Regions from separate parts of the Aphanothece microscopica RSMan92 genome, predicted to be linked through region 2. Evidence: predicted binding sites of a transcription regulator. Region 2 holds the regulator's gene; the other holds the start of a gene.

Region 1 (11,647 bases), on a different contig from region 2:
TTTGCGGTGACCCTCGGCATCGGAGTGCTGCTCAGTCTGTTCAGCGCCCTCACCTGCACCCGCACCCTGCTGCGGCTGCTGATGAGCTACCCCGCCCTGCGCCGGCCCACCAACTTCCTCCCACGGGCCGAACTGCCTGCGGCCTCCTCCTGACGAGCCCCCCTGACCAGCCCCCCTCCCCGAAGAGCCCCCTGTACGGATGTTCCTACGCCACGCCATCGTGAGCCTGCGGGTGAACCAGCGCCGCCGGCAGCTCTGGGCCATCTCCCTGGTGGCCCTGCTGTTGAGTGTGATCGGCATCGCCCTGTGCTGGACTTCCCCCTCGATCGGGGCGCCGCTGCGCCCGGGTCTGGATTTCACCGGCGGCACCCAGATCCAGATCGAACGCCGCTGCGCTGACGGCTGTGGCGCCCTGCGGGGCTCGGAGGTGGAGGCCCGGCTCGCTTCGCTGGCCCTGCCTCCCGACAACGATCAGCTGCCACCGAACCTGCGGGGGGCGGGGGTGCAATTGCTCGACGGCGGCCGGCAGCTGCTGCTGCGTCTGCCCAGCCTCAGCCCGGAACAGGGCCAGGCCGTGATCGACGCCCTGACGCCGGTCCTGGGTGAGACCGTCCCTGGGGGCCTCTCGGTCGAGACCATCGGTCCGACCCTGGGCTCCCGCCTGCTGCGCGCCAGCCTGATCTCCCTGCTGGTGAGCTTCCTCGGCATCGCGCTGTACATCAGCGTGCGCTACGACCGGGTGTTTGCCCTGCTGGCCCTGCTCTGCCTGGCGCACGATGTGCTGATCACCTGTGGCCTGTTCGCCTGGCTCGGCCTGCTGGCCGGCGTCGAGGTGAACAGCCTCTTCGCCGTGGCCCTGCTGACCATTGCGGGCTATTCGGTGAACGACACCGTGGTGATCTTCGATCGGATCCGGGAAAAGCGCACCCAGCTGCAGGGATCCTCGCTGGCCGACCAGGCGGATGCGGCCGTGGCCGCCACCCTGACCCGCTCCCTCTACACCAGCTTCACCACCCTGCTGCCCCTGCTCGCCCTGGTGCTGTTCGGCGGCAGCACCCTCTTCTGGTTCGCTGTGGCGCTCAGCATCGGTGTGGTGGTCGGCGCCTGGTCGAGCGTGGCGATCGCCCCGACCCTGCTCCCCCTCTTCTCGCGTCCATGAGGTTCCTGCCGTGAGGCGTTCGATGCGGGTTCTCCCCATCGGCCTGGCCCTGCTGGCCCTGCTCGATCTGCGGCCCGAGCTGCAGCTGCTCGCCGATCACTTCACCCTCACATCGCTCTGGTTCGCGCTCCTCTACCACCCGCTGGCCGTGACGGTGCTGATCCTCACGCCGGACCTCTGGCGTCGCTACCGCTGATCCGCCCGGCGCTGATCCTCCCGGCGCTCGCTGAAAGTGCCGCGGGACAAGGGTTCGATCAGGTCCAGCGGTCCATCACGCCGCGGACGACCACCTCTCGGCAGATGACCTGCAGCACCACCACCAGGGGCAGGGCCAGCAGCACGCCGGGCAGGCCGAGGAGGGTGCCGAGGCAGAGCTGGGCCATCAGCGCCACGGTGGGCAGCAGGCTGACCGTGCGGCTGAGCAGCATCGGCGTGAGCAGAAACGCCTCGCCGTTCTGAAGCACCAGCCGCAGCAGCAGCACCTGAAGCATCTTGGCCGGCGAGACCAGCAGGGCCACCGCCAGGGGGAGCAGGGTCGCCGCCGTGGGGCCGATCGTGGGCACGAAGGTGAGCAGTCCGCAGACCAGGGCGCTCAGCAGGGCCAGGGGGACCTTCAGAAGCGCCAGCCCCGCCCAGGTGAGCAGGAACACGGTGACGGCCGAGAGGGTCATGCCGGCCAACCAACCGCCGAGGGCATGGCGGCATTCGTCCAGCAAGTTATCCATCCGCCCACGCCAGAAACTTGGGGTGAGGGCGATCACCAGCCGGCGGTGGCTGCGTGGATCCAGGGCGAGCAGGATCGCCAGCAGCACCATCAGCGAGAGCTGGATGGTGGTGTTCGCGGCCCCTCCGGCAAACCCGATCAGCTGCCCCCCGAGGGGCTGGAGACGATCCCAGCTGTCCAGACTGGCCAGATCGCCATCGAGGTTCGGCAACCAGTCGACCGTGGAGGTCATCGCCACCAGCCTCGCCGCCACCGCGGGAATCAGTTCGCCCAGCTCGCTGACCTGCTGCAGCAGTTCCGGCAGGAGCTGATGGGTCAGCCAGCTGCCGAGCACGATCAGGATCGCGACCACCACCCCCAGCGCTGCGGGCCTGTTGAGGCGGCAGCGGGCCATCAGCAGGCTGATCGGCACATCGAGGGAGACCGCCAGCACCACGGCGCCGAACAGCACCAGCAGCACCCAGCGCAGCTCCCAGGTCAACAGACCCAGCACCACGAGCACCAGGGCGCCGAGCACCGTGCGCCCGGTCAGGCTGAAGCCTCCATCAGCTGGTTTCGGCATGGCGCTTCCACGGGTCGAGGATGTCGTGGATCAGCACCTCACGCACCATCACCTGGAGGCAGACTGCCAGGGGCAGGGCCAGAAGGAGTCCGAGCGGGCCGAACAGCACGGTGAAGAGGAGCTGGGCCGTGAGGGTGAGGCCCGGCAGCAGCTTGAGCTGGTGGTGCATCACCGAGGGGGTGATCACGTAGCTCTCGAGGTTCTGCACGGCCACGTAGAGCACCAGCACCGCGACGGCCTTGAGCGGCGACTCCAGAAGCGCCACGGACATCGGGAACACGGTGCTCAGGGTGGGCCCGACGTTGGGAATGATGTTGAGCAGAGCGGCCAGCACCGCATTGGCCGCCACCAGCTTGACCCCGAGCAGCGACAGCCCGATCGCCGCCAGGATGCCGACACAGAGCGAACTGATCAGCACCCCCACCATCCAGCCGCTCAGGGCATCGCCGCACTGGATCAGAACCCGCCGGAAGCGACGGCGGTAGAAGGACGGCACCAGCAGCACGGCGGCCTCGCGGTAGGCCTCGGGCTGGGCAGTGACCATCAGGGCCACGGCCACCACGAAGAGCAGCTGCAGCAGCCCCGAGCCCACTCCACCGGCCAGCCCGAGCAGGCGGAGCAGTCCTTCCCGCAGGTTGGCGGGACTGTCCCCACTGACCAGGCCCTGCCGCAGCCACTCCAGCGTTCCATCGGAGCGTCCGTAGAGCATCCGACTGGCCGAGGCCATGGCCTGGCGGAGCAGATTCAGCAGGGTCTCGGCGGCTGCCGGCAGCTTGCCGATCAGTTCGGCGAACTGCTCCACGAACGGAGGGATGACGGCGGTGCCGATCACGGTCACCACCAGCAGCACCAGCAGAAGGCTGAGCACGACCGCCAGGGGGCGCCGGCATCCCAGGCGCTCGCGTACCCAGCCCACAAGGGTGCAGAGCGCCATCGCCAGCACCACGGCGGCGAACAGGAACATGAGGCTCTGCCGCAGGTTCCACAGCAGCACCAAGGCGGAGGTGAGGCCGAGAAGGCCGAGCCACTGGCCGAATCGCAAGGGGGGTGTCTCCCTACTGAGCGGAAGCCTGTTCGTCAGCCTGGTTCCCGGAGAAGCCGAGGTCATGGCTGTCCGCGTAGCGCTGGGCGAACCGCATGAACCGCTCGAAGTCGGCGGTGCTCTTCCAGGTGTAGGTCACTTCGAGGGCGCTGGCCTTGCCATTCACGAACCGGGCCTTCACCTCCCGCGTGACCAGTTCCCCTTCCTCGTCCACCATGAACATCCCGGTGATGTCGCCCATCGCTTCGGGGGCCAGGGCTTCGGGCTCCTCGAACACGAACATGGCCTGGCCGGTGCGACCGTCGCGGGACCGGGTGAGACGGATGTCGGGCACGACCGGTTCGTCCACGCCGCGGAAGAACTGTATGGCTGCGCCCATAGGGGTGTGGCAAAAATGGATCCTAGGGGGGGACTTCCGCTCGGCTGGCCCGGCCTGGACAGCCCCGGGCCTGACACCTCCTGACATAGTGGGCGCAAGCTGGCTCCGCTCAGGCACGGTCTTCCATGCTTTCCGGCCCTCCGGTTTCCGCCAATGTCACCCCTGAGGGCCTGCTCGAACGGTTCCAGGCTGCCGCCGCGCGCCAGCGGCGCACCCTTCTGAGGCAGCTTGAGCAGCGAGCCGAGGAACTGCGGCCGCTCCTTCCGGATCACCTGGCGGCCCTCGATGCCACCGGCGATGACTGGGGCGCGGGGGCTCTGATTCAGCTGCTGCTGGCCGGGGACGGGGCCGAGCGGCAGGCGTTTCTCGAGCGCCATCCCGACGGCTGGCTCGCCACCCCCAGTGCGGCAGCGATCGACTACAGCCCGCTCCAGCACCACCTGGCCCTGATGGAGTACGAGGCTGCGGACCGCCTTACCAGCACCTTCCTGCGCGAGCTGGCCGGCCCGGATGCCGTGCGGCGCGGCTACGTGTACTACAGCGAGGTGCCGCCGATACCTGGCCCCGATCTCGACAGCCTGGACCGGCTGTGGGTCTGCTATTCCCGCGGGCGGTTCGGCTTCTCGGTGCAGGGTCGCCTGCTGCGGGCCTGCAATGGCCGCTGGGAGCAGCTCTGGCCCAGGCTCGCCTGGAAGGACGGCGGCCAGTGGACGCGCTATCCCGGCTCCTTCCAGTGGTCGATCGAGGCTCCCGAGGGTCACATGCCCCTGGTCAACCAGTTGCGGGGGGTGCGCCTGATGGATGCCCTGCTGAACCATCCGGCGCTGCAACAACGCATCAACGCCTGAAGGCTGTCGTGCCGCCAGCGGCTTAGGGTCAAGACGGCACCTGCGGATCCAGGTTGATGGCCCTGCGCTGGTCAGACTTCATCACCCCGTCCACCCTGCAACTGGCGCCCCTGGTCGAACTGCTGCTCGAGCCGATCCGCTGCCTTCAGGCGCAGGCGGAACTGCAGCTCGGCCTGCACGAGGCCCTCGTCAATGCGGTGCGGCACGGCAACGGCTGCGACCCTGCCAAGACGCTGCGGATCCGGCGGATCGAAACCCCCCGCTGGGTTGTGTGGCAGGTGCAGGACGAAGGTCATGGGGTGCCCCGCGAAGCCCGTGGCGGGCAGCTGCTGCCGGAAGCCGAGGCCACCGATGGACGCGGGCTCTTCCTCATCCACCACTGCTTCGATGACGTGCGCTGGAGCGCCCGCGGCAACCGCCTCCAGCTGGCCGTGCGGCGAGGACGCCTGGGCCCGGCCGTCAGCGCCCGTGGCTTGGGCAGCCGGGGTCGCTGATCTCGGCCTTGAGCCAGAGCAGCGCGTGCTCCACCAGTTCGATGGCCCGCTCCCGGGCGGGCGTGATCTGGCGCTGGGCGGGATCGTCGGCCTGGAGGAGATGCACCATCGCCGCTGCCAGCTGCTCAGCAGCGCGCCTGGGGCGCTGGCTCTTGAGGGCATGCCACTCCCGCTCGTGGATGGCGAGCCGGCGCTGGAGTTCTCGGGCCTGGTCGGCCGTGCCCTCCGGCCAACCCCTGCCGACCCCTGGGGAGCTGGTCACTGGGGAGCTGGCTGATGGGGACTCGGCGGCGTGCATCGAGGCGAGCTCCACTGGACGAACCACGGGACGGGGTTCCATCCTGGCCGGAGAACGTCGGCCCCGGGCCGTTCCCAGCCATGCGGCCCTCCCATCCCCGCCGCTTCCGCTCGGAGACCCCGCCGGGTGTCCGTCAGCCCGTGCGGGTGCTGCATCTCCTCGATGGGCTGTTCACCCAGGCCTCCCTGGCCAGCCACAGCAGCGGGGCGGTGCGGCGGCGGCAGCGGCAGCGGCTCGCCCTGAGCCAGCGGCTGCTCGATCCACCCCCCCCGGAGCTCGTGCCGCCGCACCGCCTCGAGATCCTCTTCTGGCGCTGGCTGCGCTGGGGGACGGTGGGTCTGCTGATCACCTGGCTGCTGCGGCGCTGAGCCGCCGCCTGGCCCGGTGGGCCAACGCAACGGTGCTAGCTTCTGGCCCACGGGCGCTGCTGCTGTGTGATCGGGCTGTTTGATTCCAGCGAGCGGTTCCTTCGTTTCTGCGAGGCCTTTCAACACCTCACCAATTCCCAGTCCCTCCAGGATCTCTTTGCCCTCTACTGCAAGGGGCCTGGACCCGGCTATTTCCTGGAGTTCGGACTGGCCAACGGCACGTCACTCTCCAACACGCTGCTGCTCGAACTGCTGGGTTGGAAGGGTCTCGGCGGTGAGCCCAACCCTGTGCTGAGGGAACTGGCCCAGGCCAGGCGTTCGATCCCCGTGGTCGCGGAGGCGCTCTATGCCACCAGCGGCGATGTGCTGCACTTCGCCTGCAACGGGCTCTATGGCGGGCTGGAGGAGGCGGGTGAACGGCTCGTCCAGGAGGCCCGCGCCGCCTACACCGAGTCGATCGAGGTGCAGACCATCACGCTCGGCGATCTCCTCGATCGGGAGAAAGCGCCGAAGCGGATTGATTACTTCTCGTTGGATGTGGAAGGCGCCGAGGAGATGATTCTCTCCCATCTGCCCCTGGATCGCTATCGTTTTGCCTGCCTCACGGTTGAACACAACTATTCCGCCCAGCGTCCGCGGATTCGTCGCCTGATGAAGCAGCAGGGTTTCCAACGCGTCTTCCGGGAACTCAGCGGCCATGACGACTGGTACGTCAACAGCGCCATGCGCTTCCGCGGCTGGCCCCAGCGGACCCTGCGCCGCCTCAACGATGAAAGGGGGCGGATCCATCTGGCCCGCTGCCAGGCCGGCGCCCTCGATGACCGCGACAAGGCGATCGCGACGCTCCATGCCACGGTGCTGTCCCGGCCGCGTCCCCACCCCCGCAGCTTTCTCGAGTTGGCGTCTCTGTTGCTGCAGGCGGAACGTCCTGCCGAGGCCCGTCAGGTGCTGGAGCGAGCCCGCCAGCTCCATCCCGCCAACGCCAGGATCGGCGCCCAGCTCGAGCAACTCGAGTAACCCGAGGGCGGCGCCCCAAGCCGCAGGCTGCCGCTCCGGCAGACGCACGCAGCCTCCGCAGCCGGCAGCAGGGTCAGCGCGGCGGCCCGAGCGGGGAGCTCAAGACTTGTGAAGCAATCCTAGTTCTGGTATCAACAGCTACAGAACTGCAGGAGAGTGAAGTCGAACCAGAGGAGTTGTCCCATGGCTGCGCTCAACCTCCCCCTCCCTGCCAATGCCGCCGCCCAGGGCCTGCATCCCCGGGAATTTCTCGCCTGGGCTGACCATCACCAGCGGGATCGCCGCCGTCACGGTGCCGAGATCGCCCAGATCACCGAGCATCACGATCTGAACCCCTCCGGAGACGCGGTGCATCAGTTGCAGGCCTGGGCCCTGCGTCAGGCCCATGCCAAGCATCTCCACGACAGTGCCATCGCCCAGATCCGCTTCCAGGGCGGCTGAGCCGCCTCAGCCCGAGGGCTGCAGCATGCTGAGCAGCACGGCCCTCTCGGCCCATGGGGCCTGGGGATGGCCGCGATGCACCCCCTGCTGCATGGCGACCACCATGTCGCCGGCGCGGCAGAACACCGGGATCGGCTTCAGGCCCAGCAGGATGGGGCAGTCATCCCGTCGCCGTCCGCGGCGGGCGTTGCACAGGCGGTTCAAGCCGCGCAGCCAGGGCATCCGATGGGAGCCGGGTACGTAGCAGAACGGCCCCTCGGCCAGGCTCGTCACGTCCGAGAGGTAGAGGAAGGCCTTGGCCTTGATGCCGCCGCCGTCGGTGTGCAGGCCGCGGGTGGTGGTCACACCTGCGTTCAGGTACAGGTTGCGCACGTGCACCCGGAAGGGCCGCCGGAACGCCCGCTCCAGCAGCCCGGTGACCAGGCTGTCCTGCAGCGCGCCGACGACATTCTCCGTACAGCTCTCGAGGAGCAGTTCGGGATGGAAGACATCGACCATGCCGCCGTCCTCATCGTCGCGGACACTGATCACCGCCTTCGCGGAGTCCACCATGCGCCGGTAGCCGCGGATGGCCCGCTGGCCACCCCGGTTGAGCAGCACACGGGCGCTTCCATCCCCGGCGGCGGGGCTGGCGGCATGGGCGCGCGCCGCGGCGACCACCGGCTGCAGGGCAGCCAGCTCGTCCGGCCCCACCGCGCCCTGAATGACCACCAGGCCGGAACGCCGCAGGCATCGGGCCGCAGCGCGGAACCGGCGGGGGTCCTCGGCGAGGCCGAGGGCCTGGAACAGCGGCGGAGGCGGGCTGCTGCGGTGCTGCGGAAAGCCCTCCGGCCGCTGCGGCTGTCGCAGGGCAGGAGGGCTGGAAACGACGGTCGCCATCGGGCCAGGTTAGGTGGGGCCCAGGTCAGGCCCCCCAGTGGAGCTGCCGAGGTCCCGGCGGGGATCAGGCGTCGTAGTACATCACGAACTCATGGGGGTGGGGCCGCTGACGCAGCTGCTGCACCTCCTCGTACTTCATCGCGATCCAGTTGCTGATGAAGTCCTCGGTGAAGACTCCGCCTTCCATCAGATAGTGCTTGTCGGCGTCGAGGGCCTCGAGGGCACCGTTGAGGGAGGCGGGCACGGTGGAGATGCGCGCCAGCTCTTCGGCGGACAGCTCGAAGAGGTCCACATCGGTGCCGTCGCCGGGATCGATCTGGTTCTTGATGCCGTCGATGCCGGCCATGAGCATGGCCGCAAAGCCCAGGTAGGGGTTGGAGAGGGCATCACCGGAGCGGAACTCCAGGCGCTTGGCCTTGGGGCTCGGCCCGGTGAGGGGAATGCGCACCGCCGCTGAGCGGTTGCCCTGGGAGTAAACCAGGTTCACCGGCGCCTCGAATCCGGGCACCAGACGCTTGTAGCTGTTGGTGGTGGGGTTGGTGAAGGCCAGGAAGCTCGGGGCGTGCTTGAGCAGTCCGCCGATGTACCAGCGGGCGGTCTGGGACAGGTTGGCGTAGGTGCCCTCCCCGAAGAACAGCGGGTTGCCGCCTTTCCAGAGGCTCTGGTGCACGTGCATGCCGCTGCCGTTGTCGGCGAAGACGGGCTTGGGCATGAACGTGGCCGTCTTGCCGTACTTCTTGGCGACGTTGCGCACGACGTACTTGTAGATCATCACGTTGTCCGCCGCGCTGATCAGTTCGGCGAACTTCATGCCCAGTTCATGCTGGGCCGTGGCCACCTCGTGGTGGTGCTTCTCGATCGGCACCCCCAGGGCCGCCATGGTGAGGATCATCTCGGTCCTCATGTCCTGGAGGGTGTCGTTGGGCGACACCGGGAAGTAGCCCTCCTTCAACTGGATCTTGTAGGCGAGGTTGCCCCCCTCCTCCAGACGGGCGTTGTTCCAGGGAGCTTCGATCGAATCGACGCTGTAGAAGCTGCTGCCGCTGCCGGAGGTGTAGCGAACGTCGTCGAAGACGAAGAACTCCGGTTCGGGTCCGAAATAGGCCGTGTCGGCGATGCCGGTGGAGCCGAGGTACTCGAGGGCCTTCTGGGCCAGCGCGCGGGGGCAGCGGCCGTAGGGCTGGCCGCTGCGCGGCTCCTGGATCGAGCAGATCAGGCTGAGGGTCTTGTGGCCGTAGAAGGGGTCGATCCAGGCGGTCTTCGGGTCGGGCACCATGGCCATGTCCGACTCGTTGATGGCCTTCCAGCCCCGGATCGAGGAACCATCGAAGGCAACGCCGCTGGTGAAGGCCTCGTCATCGATCAGGTCCTTGCACACCGTGAGGTGCTGCCATTTGCCATGCAGGTCGACGAATTTGAGGTCGATCAGCTCAATGCCCTCGTCCTGGATCTGACGAAGGACCTCCTGGGCTGTGTTGGCCATGACGATGTCGGTTGGGTGCCGTCCCGGTGCCGGCGTCGCTGGAACGTACGGAGCAGCCGGACCGCCGCTATGTAGCTGTCGTAACCGAATGACAGGACCGGGCTGCGTAACTGTTTCTGTCAGATCCGCCAGATCCCTGCTCCAACCTGCGATCTGGCCAGTTGCTGGTGCTAGCTTCCGGCCCAGGTGCGTCGATCCACTCCAGCCATGCGGGATGCCATCACCGGTCTGATTGGCCGCTACGACCAGCTGGGCCGCTATCTGGACCGGGCGGCCATGGATCGGATCAACACCTACTACTCCGAAGCCGAGCTGAGGCTCCGGGCCGTCGAGCTGATCAACGCCGAGGCCACCGAAATCGTGCGGGAAGCGGCCCAGCGCCTCTGGCTCGACGATCCCGAGCTGATCCTGCCCGGGGGGAATGCCTACACCACCCGCCGTCTCTCGGCCTGCCTGCGGGACATGGATTACTTCCTCCGCTACGCCAGCTACGCGCTGATCGCCGACGACGCCACCATCCTCAACGAGCGGGTGCTGAACGGTCTCGATGACACCTACAAGAGCCTGGGCGTCCCCACCGGCCCCACCGTGCGCAGCATCGCGCTGATGGCCGATGTGGTCTGCGAAATGCTCGGCAGCGAGGGGCTCAGCGATGCTGCCGCCCTGGCGGCGGTGGTTCGCGTCCCGTTCGACCATCTCTGTCGCGGCCTGGCCGCCAGCGACGTGCGGCTGCGCTGACCTCCGTGTCCGGATCCTCAGCTGCGTAGGCTCAGGCCATCCCTCCCGTCCACCCCGTTTCCGGCCCCTTGTCTGCGCTGCACACCGTCAACAACGCCCACCGCCGCGCGCTGGGACCGATCGCCACACCCGATCGGCTTCTGCTCGGACCGGGCCCCTCGAACGCCCATCCGACGGTGCTGCAGGCCCTGTCGCGCAACCCGATCGGCCATCTCGATCCCCTCTACGTCGAGCTGATGGGTGAGGTGCAGGAGTTGCTGCGCTACGCCTGGCAGACCGACAACCGCCTCACCATTCCCATGAGCGGCACGGGAAGTGCGGCCATGGAAGCCGCCCTCGCGAACACCCTCGAACCCGGCGACAAGGTGCTGATCGCCGTGAAGGGCTACTTCGGCCTGCGCCTGGCGGACATGGCCGGCCGCTACCGGGCCGATGTGGTCACGATCGAGCGCCCCTGGGGCGAGGCCTTCACGCTCGAGGAGATCGAAGCGGCGCTCAGGGAGCATCGCCCCGCCATCCTCGGCATGGTCCATGCCGAGACCTCCACCGGCATCCTCCAGCCGATGGAGGGCGTCGGTGAACTCTGCCGCCAGTACGGCTGTCTGCTGCTGCTGGACACCGTCACCTCCCTGGGTGCCGTTCCCGTCCACCTCGATGACTGGCAGGTCGACCTCGCCTACAGCTGCAGCCAGAAGGGGCTCAGCTGCCCGCCGGGTCTGGGCCCCTTCACCATGGGCCCCCGCGCCGAGGCCAAGATGGAGGCGCGCCGGGGCAAGGTGCCCAACTGGTACCTCGATGTGACCCTGCTGAACCAGTACTGGGGCACGGACCGGGTCTACCACCACACGGCTCCGGTGAACATGAACTTCGGGATGCGGGAGGCCCTGCGCCTGCTGGCTGAAGAGGGGCTTGAGCACGCCTGGGCGCGGCACCGGCGCAACGCCGAGAGTCTCTGGGCCGGGCTCGAAGCCCTGGGTCTCGAACTCCATGCCCCGGAGCATCTCCGCCTCCCCACCCTCACCACCGTGCGGATCCCGGAGGGGGTGGATGGCAAGGCCTTCACGCTCCACCTTCTCAACAAGCACGGGATCGAGGTGGGCGGTGGGCTCGGTGCCCTGGCCGGCAAGGTCTGGCGGATCGGCCTGATGGGCTACAACAGCCGTGCGGAGAATGTGGAGCTCCTGCTGGAACTGTTCCGCACGGAGCTGCCGGCCT
Region 2 (11,647 bases):
GTTGTTCGAGCGCTTCCCCCGGCTTCATTTCGCCCATTCCACTCCGGCCCTCTATGGCTGGCTGGAACGGCACCGTCCAGCCCTGATGGCCGCCATCCAGGCGGCGGTGCGCGCCGGTCGCTTCGAGCCGATCAACGGCCCCTGGGTGGAGAACGACTGCGTGCTGATCAGCACGGCCTCCCTGCTGCGCCAGTTCCAGGAAGGGCAGTGGGACAGCCGCCGCCGCTTCCCCCAGCTGGCCCATGAGCTCGCCTGGCTGCCGGACAGTTTCGGCTTCGCCGCCGGCCTCCCCGCGGTGGCCGGGGCCACGGGCGTGCGCTGGTTCTGCACCCACAAGCTGTTCTGGAATGCGACCAACCCCTTCCCCCATCGCCTCTTCCGCTGGCGCAGCCGCTGCGGCACGGAAGTGCTGGCGCTGATGACGGCGCCGATCGGCACCGACGGGGACCCGCTGGCGATGGAGCGCTACCGCCTGGAATGGCAGCGCTCCACCGGGCTGGCCCGGGCCCTCTGGCTGCCGGGCGTCGGCGACCACGGCGGCGGCCCCACCGCCGAGATGCTCGAGCAGCTGCAACTCTGGGAGCATCAGCCCGAGGCGGCTCCCCAGGCCCACGGGACCCTGCGGGCCTATCTCGCCGGACTGGAGCCCCACGCGCCAGCCCTGCCGGTCTGGCGGGATGAGCTCTACCTCGAGCTGCACCGGGGCTGTGCCACCACCCGGCCGGATCAGAAGCGCCACAACCGCACGCTCGAGCGGCTGCTGCGGGAGGCGGAGATCGCCGCCGTCCTGGCGGGCTCGGGCCCTGGGGCGGACTGGCGCCCCCTGTTGTTCCAGCAGTTTCACGACATCCTGCCGGGCACGGCGATCCCCGAGGTGTTCGAGCAGGCCGAGCCCCAGTGGCGGGCCGCCCGGCGCCAGGCCCGCCGCCGGCGGGATCGGGACCTGGCCGCCTGCCTGGGGGGGGGCGCTCCCTGGGATCGGCCGCGACCCGTCAGCACCGGCCGGCCCTGGTGGGCCCTTCAGCTGGTGCCCCTGGCCGGGCGTCACCGCACCGTGCGGCTCCCGGCCGGCCAGTGGCAGGCGCAGGGACAGGAGCAGGGGCCGGCCCAGTGGCAGGCCTTGCCCACCCAGGGCGCCATGGCCGGAGGGTGCTGGGTGCAGCTCCCCCCCGCCGCTGGGATGGTGGCCCAGCCCCTGCAGCACCATCCAGGCCCGCCGGATGCCACGGCCCCGGCGCCCAGCAGCGTTCACCAGCCCGTCTGGGTCGCGGGCCTGCGGGCCGGCAACGGCATGCTGTCGGTGGAGCTGGGGCCCCGAGGGGTGGAGCAGCTCTGGGACCGGCAGGGGCTGCCGCTGCTGGCGGCCCCGCTGCTCTGGCAGCGGTTCGCCGACCGGGGTGAGTTCTGGGACGCCTGGGACCTGGCAGCGGACCATGCCGACCACCCCTTGCCCTGGTCCTGGCAGGGCTTGCCCGCCTGGCGGGAGCGGGGGCCGCTCTGTGCCAGCTTCGTCTGGCGCGGACGCTTCGGGGCCAGTCGGGTGCGGCTCGAGGGGCGCCTGCTCGCCGGCACGCCCTGGTTGGAGCTGGTCTTCAGCGTCGACTGGCGGCAGCGCCATGAGCTGTTGCGGCTGGAGGTGCCCCTCGCCTCCCGCGCCGTGCGATGGGCTGCCGATACCGCCGGGGGGGTGTTGGAGCGCCCGGCCGAACCGCTGACGGCGCGGGAGAAGGCCCGATGGGAGGTGCCGGCGATCAGCTGGCTGTGCTCGGTCGGCCCCCGCGGCGGCCTGGCGCTCCTGCTGGATGGCCCCCAGGGGGTCTCGGCGGCGGCCGGGAGCCTCGGGGTTTCGCTGTTGCGCGGGCCCACCTGGCCCGATCCCGGCGCTGATAACGGTCGCCGCCGCCAACGGCTGGCCCTGCTCCCTGCCAGCCCGAACTGGCCCCAGGCCGCCGTGCCCGAGCACGCCCAGGGGTTTCGGGAGCCCCTGTGGCTGCGGCCGGCGGGGTCAGCAGCGGAGCCTGCGGCCACGCCGCGCCGTTTTCTGCCGCCCCTGGCCCCGGGGTTGCAGCTCATCGGGCTGCGTCCGACTGCGGTGCCGGGCGAAGCGGTGCTGGCGGTGGCCAACCAGTCCCCTCGCCGCTGCCATCTGGAGCTGGGCGAGGCCTGGGAGGTGCTGGCCCGGGTCAATGGGCTCGACGAGGGTCCGGTTGCCCAGTCAGGCGAGGCGGAGCGGATGCTCCTGCGGCCCTGGCAGCTGGGGTTCTGGCGCCTCCGTCCGAGCGGAGCACCGGCCTGATCCCCGGCTGGTGGCTGCCGTTCAGGCCTCGTGTTCAGTCCTCGTGATCGTCGAAGGGGTCGGTGAGCTGCTTGGACGGTGGGCCGAAGGCCAGATAGATGCCGAAACCGGTGAGGGCCAGCAGGACCGCGAGCACAGCCAGGGCCACCGATAGGGCGGGAGAGCCGGTGGTGCTGGGGTCCATGGGAATCAGGCTGGTGGGAGCTTCCGTCACAACTCTCGACAGCCCGGCGCGCCGGGCTGTCGAGGCCTTTACACTAGCCAGAGCGATTCCCTGCGCGAGAGGACCAAGCTGCCATGGCTCAACGCACCCGTCTGGGAGACCTGCTGCGCCCCCTCAACTCCGAATACGGGAAGGTCGTGCCCGGCTGGGGCACCACGCCGGTCATGGGCGTGTTCATGCTGCTCTTCCTGGTCTTCCTGCTGGTGATCCTTCAGCTGTACAACCAGTCCCTTCTCCTCGAAGGCATCAACGTCAACTGGAACGGCGCCGGCTGAGCGTCCAGGCGAGCGGCGGCCTACACGGGAGGACCCATGAACATCTTCGGAATCGGCCTGCCCGAAATGGCCGTGATTGCGGCGATCGGCCTGCTCGTCTTCGGTCCGAAGCGTCTCCCGGAGCTGGGCCGCACCCTTGGCCGCACTCTGAAGGGTTTTCAGAGTGCCTCTTCCGAGTTCGAACGGGAGTTCCGCACCGCCATCGCCACGTCGGAACCTGCCTCGGCGGACTCGGTCGCAGCGGAGCCCCAGGCGGGCACTCCTGCGCCCCTGCCGCAGGGGGAGCCAGAGCCGATCACGCCCCAGGCAGGCGCGGCTGTCCCGGCGACCGCTCCGGCCGAGTCTCCGTCTGAAGGCTGAGTCCGGGTGCCTCCGCAGGATTTCCCGTGACGGCTCAGGCCCCCCTGCCTGCCCTGAAGCTGGTGGCGGGACTCGGCAACCCCGGCAGCAAGTACGCCGGAACCCGTCACAACGTCGGTTTCATGGCCCTCGAGAGGCTGGCGGCTGAGGGCGCCACGGGCTTTCGCCAGAACCCCAAGCTGCATGGCCTGCTGGCGGAGCTGGGCCAGGGGGCGGCACGGCTGCGGCTGCTGATGCCCCAGACCTACATGAACGACAGTGGCCGCTCGATCCGGGCCGCCCTCGACTGGTTCTCCATCGAGCCGGAGGAGTTGCTGGTCGTGGTGGATGACATGGATCTGCCGCTCGGCAAGCTGCGCCTGCGGGCCGGCGGCAGTGCCGGCGGGCACAACGGTCTCCGCAGCACGATCAGCCATCTGGGAACCCAGGACTTTCCGCGGCTGCGGATCGGCATCGGCGCGCCGTGCTCCGATCCCTCCGATCGCAAGGCCCGCACGGTCGGCCATGTGCTGGGCCGGTTCCATGCCTCCGAACAGCCCTGTCTCGAGGACGTGCTGGCTGAAGTGGCGGCCGGGATCGGGCTGATCCAGCGCCTGGGCCTGGAGCGTGCCGGTAATCGTTTGAACAGTTTCCAGCCCCTGAGGGCTCCAGCCTGAAGGCATGGCCCGTCTGCCTGCCACCACCGCCCAGCTCAGGGTGCTGCACCAGAGCTTCAGCCAGCGGGTGCTGGAGGGGGAGGTGACAGCCGGGGGGTTCCACTGGACGTTCAGCTGGGCCTTTGATCGCGGCGAGCTCAGCGTCGAGCCTTCGCTGGGCCGTGCGCTGATTCAGGACGCCCTGCTGCGCTTTCTGCTCAAGGCGGATTACCAGCTCGAACCCGGCGGGGACTATGCCTTCACGGTGCGGGCCCGTTTCTAGGTGGCGTTCTCCCTCGCGCTGAGGTGGGCCTGATCGGCCAGCTCGCGAAGCACGCCCGGACCGCGCCGTGAGAGCGGCTGGCCGAGATGGCGTTCCACCAGCAGCTGCGCCACCACGTCGTCGATGTCCCGCGGCGGCAGCCGCAGCCCCTCGGGAAGCAGCCGCCGCCAGCCGCCGCTGCCGGCCAGCTGCCAGTAGCGCCGGCGGGCGGCCAGGGTGGTGCCCGCTTCCTCCACCGTCTCGGATTGCAGCCCCAGGCGCGCCAGCTGGGGGGGCCAGCTCCGGCTGCCAGTGCCGTTGCCGAGCACCACGGTGACCAGGCCGGCCTGCTGCTGCCACTGACGCAGCAAGGCCAGGCTCTCCGCCGGCGGCAGGATGGCCGCGGCGAGAATCGTGCCCAGGCCGGCATCGGCCAGGACCAGGCCGCATTTGCTGCGGCCGGGATCCAGCCCGGCCAGGCGGGACGCCTGCGGCGGGACGGCAGGCTCGCTCATGGCCGTCGCAGGGGCGGGCTCTCCGCAGGGGCGCCACCGGCGATGCGCAGCTCCACGGTGATCGGGTCCGGCGTCTCGGCGTCCCGCAGGGCCACGGCCACCAGCTGGATCACCGTGCCGGGGGGACGTGCGGCCAGGGTGCGTGCCAGCTGGTTGAACATGGCGGCGTCGAACTGCAGCCCGTCCACCAGGGAACCCTGCCGCTGGGCCCGCGCGTAGGCGGCCGCCAGCAGCAGATTGAGGCGCCGCACCAGCTGTTCGGGGTCGCGGAGATCGGCCTCGACCGTCGTGCTGGCCAGCACGTCACCGGCCTTGACCACCGGGCGGTTGGGACGGAGATCCGGGAAGGCCAGCACCTGACGTTCCCCCCGCAGCACGTTTGCGGCGGAGAGGATGCTGACCACCCAGCTTCCCGGTCGGGTGAGCAGGGATTCCAGCCGGGCGACGTCGGTCGTGGGCACCAGCAGAATCTGGCGGTCGACGGGCTGGCCGGGCAGGACCCGTTTGAAGGCCGTGATGTTGGCCTGCTGCAGCAGGGCGGTGATCACCTCCTTGGCCTGTTCCGGGCGCTCGAGGGTCACCTTCGCGCTCGCCAGCGGCTGGCCTGTGGTGATCACCACATCGCCCCGGCGCAGGGCGAGCAGGTTGTCCTCCAGGTCCTCGAGCTCCCGGGCGCCGGCCTCGATCCGTCGTCGCACCTCGGCCAGTTCCGCTTCGGTGCGGCGGATCTCGGCGTCGCGGGCACCGACCTCGCCGGCCAGCCGGTCCCGCTCACGCTCCAGCGCCATCCTCTGGGCCTGCAGAGGAGCGAGTTCCCGGCGCAGCGCGGTGGCCCGGGCCTGGGACTGGGCCAGTTCCCGCGCCACCTTGCGCTGGCCCTGCTGGGCGCGGGCCACCTCGGCCTGACTGGTGATCAGGCTCTGCTGGCTGGCTTCAAGCTGCCGCCGCGCCGTGCTGAGGCGTTCCTCCAGCCGCTCGAGTTCGAACAGACCGGTGCGAAGCCGCTCGCTCACCAGCAGCAGCAGGCCGAGGGACATTGCGCTGATCAGGCTCCCCGTCAACACCGTGATCAGCACGGCCGTGCGCCGGGGGCGCAGGTTGAACAGGCTGAGTCGCGCCTTGCCGACGCGGCTGCCCAGCCGATCTCCCAGGGTGGCGAGCACACCCCCGAGGAGCAGGAGCGCCAGGATCAGCAGCCAGCCCGACACGTGCGGTCCCGAATCGGCCCAGTATCCCCCGCTTGCGGTGGCTCCATGCCAGGGGTGTCAGCTGAAACGCTTGGCCAGGGCGATGGGGTCGAACACGGTGATCTTCTTGCGATCGATCTGAACGAGTCCCTCGTTGCGCAGATCACCCAGGAGCCGGGTGATGGTCACCCGGGTGGAGCCGATCGCTTCGGCGATCGCCTGGTGGGAGAGGCGCAGGTCGATGGTGATCCCTTCGGTGCTGGGGACCCCGAAGTCCCGGCAGAGCACCAGCAGGAAACTCACCAGCCGGGAGCTCATGTCCCGGTGGGTCAGGGTCTCGATCATGGTCTCCGTCTGGAGGATCCGTGAGGAGAGACCCTGAAGCAGCAACAGCCCCACGCTGGCGTCCTGCTCGATCGCCTTGCGCACCGAGGTGGCCGGTGCGCTGAGCAGCTCGACCCGGGTGAAGGCGATGGCGTGGTAGAAGCGATCGGAACGTTGACCGGTGAGCAGGGAGAGCACGCCGAACAGGCTGTTCTCCCGCAGCAGCGCCACCGTGATCTCCTCGCCCGATTCATAGACCCGCGACAGACGCACCGCGCCGCGCCGCAGCAGGTAGACGCGTTCCGCCGGATCGCCGGGGAAAAAGATCGTCTTGCCCCGCTCGATGGTCTCGACATTGCTGCCGCCCAGACCGCGGATCACCTCCAGCAGGGTGTGGCTGCCCTGGCCGGCCGTGCCGAGGCCGGTCACAACCCCGGGGGCCCCGCCGCTCGGTGTGTTGGCGGTCCTGCTGAATCCGCGTGGGGCGCCAACCATGGAGAGGGGCAGGCAGTTGGGCGGACCCTATAGATCAGCGGGGGCTCTCCCTGTAACAACGGGCACGCTTTGCGGCGCGCTGTCCCGCCCGCCGGTGGGCGGGCCGCGTCGAGGCCGTGGGCAGTACGGATGTATCCACCAGGGATGGTGTCCATCGCTTGGAATCCGGCTCGATCCCGCTACATTCAGTCCTGCGTCGTTGCGCATCCATGACCGTCAGTCTCCCGACCAGCTCCGGTCCTGGCAGCGTGGCCAGGTCGGGTGGTGCCGGGTTGCGGCGTGCCCAGCGCCACGAGGTGTTCCCTGCCCAGGCGCTCGAGACGGCCCCTGCGGCTGTGCCCCTGCGGCTGGTGCCGCAGCCGGAGGGCTTGCTGCAGGTGCACACCGCGCCCTTCCGGGGCAGTGTGGGGTCCGTGCTGAGCCAGGCCCTGCGCAGCGCCGGGCTCGGCAGCCGGGTGCTCATCACCCAGCTGCTCAAGGGAGGGGTCGCCCAGGGGCTGGAGGCGAGCCCCTGGCTCTGTGGCCGGCTCCAGTGGCTGCGCCCCGCCGTTCCGAGCTGTCTGGCCGAGCCGGCCACCGACCATCCGGACGAGGTGTGTGCGGCGGTTCAGGAGGTCTGGGAGTACAGCCGGCTGTGCCTGCTCGAAGGCGGAGTGGACCTGATGGTGCTCGATGAACTCGGCCTGGCTGTCGAGCTGGGCTATCTCCCCCTGGCCGAGGTTCTGGGGGTGCTGGAGCAGCGGCCGGCCCATCTGGATGTCATCCTGACGGGACCCTCGATGGGGCCTGAACTCATGGCGATGGCCGATCAGGTCACCCAGCTCCGTCGCGGCGTCTAGGCCGGCTTCCGATGCTCAAGAACGACCGTTGGATCAAGGAACAGGCTGCCGCCGGCATGCTCGATCCTTTCCAGTCCTCGCTGGTGCGCCATCTGGATCCGGACAGCGCCGGCCGTCCCGTGCTGAGCTTCGGCTGTTCCTCCTACGGCTATGACCTGCGGCTCTCGCCCCAGGAATTCCTGATCTTCCGCCACGTGCCCGGCACGGTGATGAACCCCAAGCGGTTCAATCCGGCGAACCTCGAGCCTGTGCCCCTGCGGGATGATGAGGACGGCAGCTATTTCATCCTGCCGGCCCATTCCTATGGCCTCGGGGTGGCTCTGGAGCGGATGCGAGTCCCTTCCAACATCACGGTGATCTGTCTCGGCAAAAGCACCTACGCCCGTCTCGGGATCATCGTCAACACCACGCCGGCGGAAGCCAGCTGGGAGGGACACCTGACCCTGGAGTTCAGCAATTCCTCCGGGGCCGACTGCCGGATCTATGCCAATGAGGGGATCTGCCAGCTGCTCTTCTTCGAGGGCGATCCCTGTGACACCACCTACCGGGACCGGGCGGGCAAGTACCAGCATCAACCCGAGCGGGTGACCCTGGCGAAGGTCTGATCAGGGCGCCAGCCGCGCCTTGTGCAGACGGGTCCGTTCGTACCACTCGGCGAACTGGGGTGTCCAGGCCTGGAGATGGGGCCACATCAGGTCACAGAGTTCCCTGATCTCCTGCTGGGCGTCGAGTTTGGCGCGCAGGTCGAGGAAGTGCAGAAAGGCGCGCAGGGTGAAGCTCACCACGAAGTGCTGCCGGTAATCGAACGGCAGGATGCCGCGGGCGTGCTCCTCGGCGAACCCGGCCGCGAGCAGATCGCGATAGCGACAGGCGGCCTGTCTGCAGTGGTCCAGATCGAGGGCCCGCTGGTCGGCGCTGTACGCATATTTCTTGCCCTGCCGATCCGCATAGGTGCCTTCGGGACGCAGGTAGAACACCTCTTCGAGATCCAGCTCGCCGGTGGCGGCCCGGCAGATGCGCTCCCCCGTGTAGCGCATCGACTGCACGTCGAAGCTCACGCCCACCCGGTGGGTGCGGGCCTGTTGCATCACCGAGTGGGGGAACCAGCCGACGTTGAGCACGATCTGGGCATGTTCGAGGGGGCCGTAGTGGCCCCGCTCACCGGCGAGCAACCGCTTCACGCAGATCTCTCCGGCCCTCTGTTCATCCGGCCAGTCGTCCCGTTCGCCAGCGACGAAGCCCTCGCTGTAGTCCTGGTGCATCCCGGCATAGACGCATTGCTGGGGGTTGGGCGTGGCGGCGATCAGGGCCACCCGGAAGCGGGAATCCATGCTGGCCTCAGCCGTGGCTGCGGGGTCCGGCCATCGTGGCAGGCGCGGCGCCGGCGATCTCGGCCGCACCATCCAGCCGGCTCACCGCGCCCACGCCCGGCAGGCTGGGGAGGGGCACGCCGTTGACCAGGGCCTCGGCGAGGGCCGTCAGGTCGGTGCGGCTGCGGGCCCCGATCGAGCGACCGACCGGGGTTCCATCCCCGCCGAACAGTTCCAGTTGCGGAATGCCATTCACCTCGAACCGCTCCAGTTCGGGATGCCAGCGCGGGTTGTCGACGTTCAGGAGCACGACGTCGAGGCGGCCGTGGTAGTCGGCCTCCAGCGTCTGCATGGCGGGGGCCATGGCGCGGCAGGCCTCACACCAGTCGGCGTAGAACTCCACCAGGGTCGGCCGACCGTTGGTCAGGGCCACGGAGAGCTCGGGCGAGCGACGGGCCAGGGCCTCGAGGGGGGCCTGGGGTTGCAGCCCGCCCCGCAGCCACAGCACCGCCGCCGTGAGCAGCGCGGCGATCACCAGCAGGGCCAGCCGCTCCCGCTGGCCAGGGCCGGGTGAACCGGAGGAACCGCTCATCGTGGATAGTGTTGGTGGGGACGGCCCCAGACGTGGTGCACTCTGCCAGCCCTGCCAGCCCAGCCAGCCTCCTGACCCGTGAAGCGGCGCCTCACTCTCCACTTCCCCCGCGAGGCGGTGCATCAGCCGATCACCTACCGCCTGGCCGTGGACTTCGACATCGCGGCCAAGATTCTCCGCGCCCAGATCGCCCCCAACCAGAGCGGCACCATGGTGGTCGAGCTCTCCGGGGACATTGACGAGCTGGAGGCGGCAGAGAGCTGGCTCGAAAGCCAGGGCCTCGCCCTCAACCGGGCGCCGGGACAGATCGCGGTCGATCGTGACCGCTGCGTGGACTGCGGCATCTGCTCGAGCGTCTGCCCCAGCGGCGCCCTGGGTTTCACGGCCCCGGCCTGGAAGCTGCACTTCGAGGCTCCCCGCTGCCTCGTCTGCGAGCAGTGCATCCCCAGCTGTCCGCTGGAGGCGATCAGCCTGGTGCTCGATCAGCCGTGATGGCCCTGCTCCGCCTGCTGCTGCTGCCCTTCCGCGCCCCCATGCTGCTGCTGCTGGCGGCCGTGTCGGTCTACGAAGGGATGCAGTGGAGCCGGCCAGCCTCGGCCGCAGCGGCCGAACTGGCGCAGCTCTCCAGCCTGTTCTGGTCGCTTGACCTGCTGCACGCCCTGCTGGTGGTGGTCGTCTGCACCCTGTTCGACCTGCTGCTCAAGCAGCTGGCCAACCTGATGGCCGCGAGTCGGGTGGTCAGCCTGGTGGTCACCCTGCTGCTGGTCACGGTGGGCGGTCTGTACCTCCTCGACCTCAAAGTGCTGACCAACCTGTTGATCCTGGCCTGTGCGGTGCTGCTCGCGCGCCTGGATCTGGCCCGTGTCCGCGTCTCTCCGCCACCGCTGGTGCTCGCGGTGTCCATGTCCACCCTGGTGCTGCTGGGTGCCGGTTTCGGTCGCTGGCTGGCCTGGGAGGCCTCCGGCTAGCGGCACAGCGGCAGCCGGGGTTCCTGGAAGCTCCACAGGTTGCCCAGAACCTTCTTGACGTACAGGCGCGTCTCCGGGTACGGAATCGCCTCCACCCACAGTTCCGGGGTCACCTGCAGCAGCGGGCTGATCCATCCCTCCACCGCCCCGGCCCCAGCGTTGTAGCTGGCGGTCATCAGCAGGGGATTGCCCTCCCAGCGGTCGAGCAGCTGCCTCAGGTAGCGGGCACCCAGGCTGGCGTTGCGCTGAGGGTCGGTGAGGGCCTCGTCCGGCAGGGGGGCGCCCGCCAGCTCGGCGGCGGTTTCCGGCATCAGCTGCAGCAGCCCGGTGGCCCCCACCGGCGATCGCACCGCGGCACTGAAGCGCGATTCCTGCTTGGCCACGGCGGCCAGCAACGTCGCCGGCAACCTGGCGGCCCGGGCCGCCAGGTTGAGTTCGTCCGTGAAGGCGGGCTCGTCCAGACTGCGCTCGAGGGTCAGGATCTGCGGGCACTGACCCGTGGGCAGCCGCAGGCTGGCCTGCTCCAGCTGCTCCAGGCCCATCCAGTGATCGCCGACCCCACGGCGCAGCCGGCCCTCCACCAGCAGCTGAGCGGGGTCTGGGGTGGCGGGTTCGCCGCGGAGATGGCGCCACTGTTCCCACGCCTCCAGGGTCTGGCCGAGGCGCCAGAGCCGATCAAGATCCTGGCGGCCGCTGTCCAGGGGGTGCCATGGAGGCGGAACCAGGCCCGGGGCGGTGTCCGGATCGAGGTCGATGTCGTCGCGGCCGAGCCTGACGGCCGCTCGCCAGCCGTAGTAGCCGCCGGGATGGTTGGCCAGGAGCTCGGCCCAGCCCGCCTTGGCCTGGGCCTGGTCCCCCAGTTGCCACTGGCTCAGGGACAACCAGAATCGCCGCCGGGCCTCCAGGGGGCCGGGCAGCGTGACCCCATCGAGGGCGGAGGTTCCCAGCAGGGCGGCGGCCCCGCGCCAGTCCTGGGAGAGCAGGGCCTGACGAGCCAGCTGCCACTGGAGCTCCCAGCTGGCCGGATCGTCCTGCCAGCGCCGCATCACCATCAGGGCTGCGGAGGGTTGTCCCAGCACGAGGGCCCGGCGGGCCTGGACCGGGGCACTGTCCTGGAGGGCCGCGGGCAGCTCCTCCAGGGCCGCCAGGCTGGTCGGGGTGTCACTGTCGGCCAGCCAATGTGCCGCCTCGGCGGCTTCGGGGCTGGTCGGCCAGGTCTGGGCCAGGCTCAGCATCCGCGCTTCGGCCTGGAGGCCGCGCTCCCCGCCGCGTCCCAGGCTGCGGGCGATGGCCAGCTGGGTGGATGGGCTGGGTGGGATCGTGTCGAGGCAGGCCAGGGCGGCTTTGCTGTCGCCCAGCTGGGCGA

Evidence for each region. Region 2 encodes NtcA, which controls nitrogen genes in cyanobacteria. Its sites were predicted from a motif close to TTTGTANCNNNNGNTACAAA; they were not measured.
Region 1: the regulator NtcA is predicted to act here: its motif matches at 9,763-9,782, upstream of glnA (type I glutamate--ammonia ligase).

What each region holds. Positions count from the first base shown of each region.
Region 1 covers NZ_JBKKKY020000019.1:34,713-46,359, forward strand. Annotated here, with positions in the region: gene secD (protein translocase subunit SecD) at 1-153, shown strand, start outside; gene secF (protein translocase subunit SecF) at 200-1,159, shown strand; gene ACLD7X_RS07610 (hypothetical protein) at 1,182-1,355, shown strand; gene ACLD7X_RS07615 (AI-2E family transporter) at 1,414-2,445, opposite strand; gene ACLD7X_RS07620 (AI-2E family transporter) at 2,429-3,487, opposite strand; gene psb28 (photosystem II reaction center protein Psb28) at 3,501-3,866, opposite strand; gene ACLD7X_RS07630 (GUN4 domain-containing protein) at 3,992-4,714, shown strand; gene ACLD7X_RS07635 (ATP-binding protein) at 4,771-5,208, shown strand; gene ACLD7X_RS07640 (DUF6439 family protein) at 5,174-5,533, opposite strand; gene ACLD7X_RS07645 (hypothetical protein) at 5,587-5,874, shown strand; gene ACLD7X_RS07650 (FkbM family methyltransferase) at 5,941-6,891, shown strand; gene ACLD7X_RS07655 (hypothetical protein) at 7,075-7,332, shown strand; gene ACLD7X_RS07660 (phytanoyl-CoA dioxygenase family protein) at 7,339-8,211, opposite strand; gene glnA (type I glutamate--ammonia ligase) at 8,276-9,694, opposite strand; gene ACLD7X_RS07670 (globin family protein) at 9,902-10,432, shown strand; gene ACLD7X_RS07675 (pyridoxal-phosphate-dependent aminotransferase family protein) at 10,501-11,647, shown strand, end outside.
Region 2 covers NZ_JBKKKY020000008.1:46,009-57,655, forward strand. Annotated here, with positions in the region: gene ACLD7X_RS03730 (alpha-mannosidase) at 1-2,296, shown strand, start outside; gene psbN (photosystem II reaction center protein PsbN) at 2,331-2,480, opposite strand; gene psbH (photosystem II reaction center phosphoprotein PsbH) at 2,594-2,794, shown strand; gene ACLD7X_RS03745 (TatA/E family twin arginine-targeting protein translocase) at 2,831-3,154, shown strand; gene pth (aminoacyl-tRNA hydrolase) at 3,181-3,810, shown strand; gene ACLD7X_RS03755 (DUF3146 family protein) at 3,815-4,072, shown strand; gene ACLD7X_RS03760 (RuvC family protein) at 4,069-4,566, opposite strand; gene ACLD7X_RS03765 (DUF3084 domain-containing protein) at 4,563-5,774, opposite strand; gene ntcA (global nitrogen regulator NtcA) at 5,832-6,572, opposite strand; gene ACLD7X_RS03775 (cob(I)yrinic acid a,c-diamide adenosyltransferase) at 6,782-7,411, shown strand; gene dcd (dCTP deaminase) at 7,423-8,016, shown strand; gene thyX (FAD-dependent thymidylate synthase) at 8,017-8,742, opposite strand; gene ACLD7X_RS03790 (thioredoxin domain-containing protein) at 8,750-9,313, opposite strand; gene ACLD7X_RS03795 (NIL domain-containing protein) at 9,392-9,805, shown strand; gene ACLD7X_RS03800 (hypothetical protein) at 9,805-10,281, shown strand; gene ACLD7X_RS03805 (transglycosylase SLT domain-containing protein) at 10,278-11,647, opposite strand, start outside.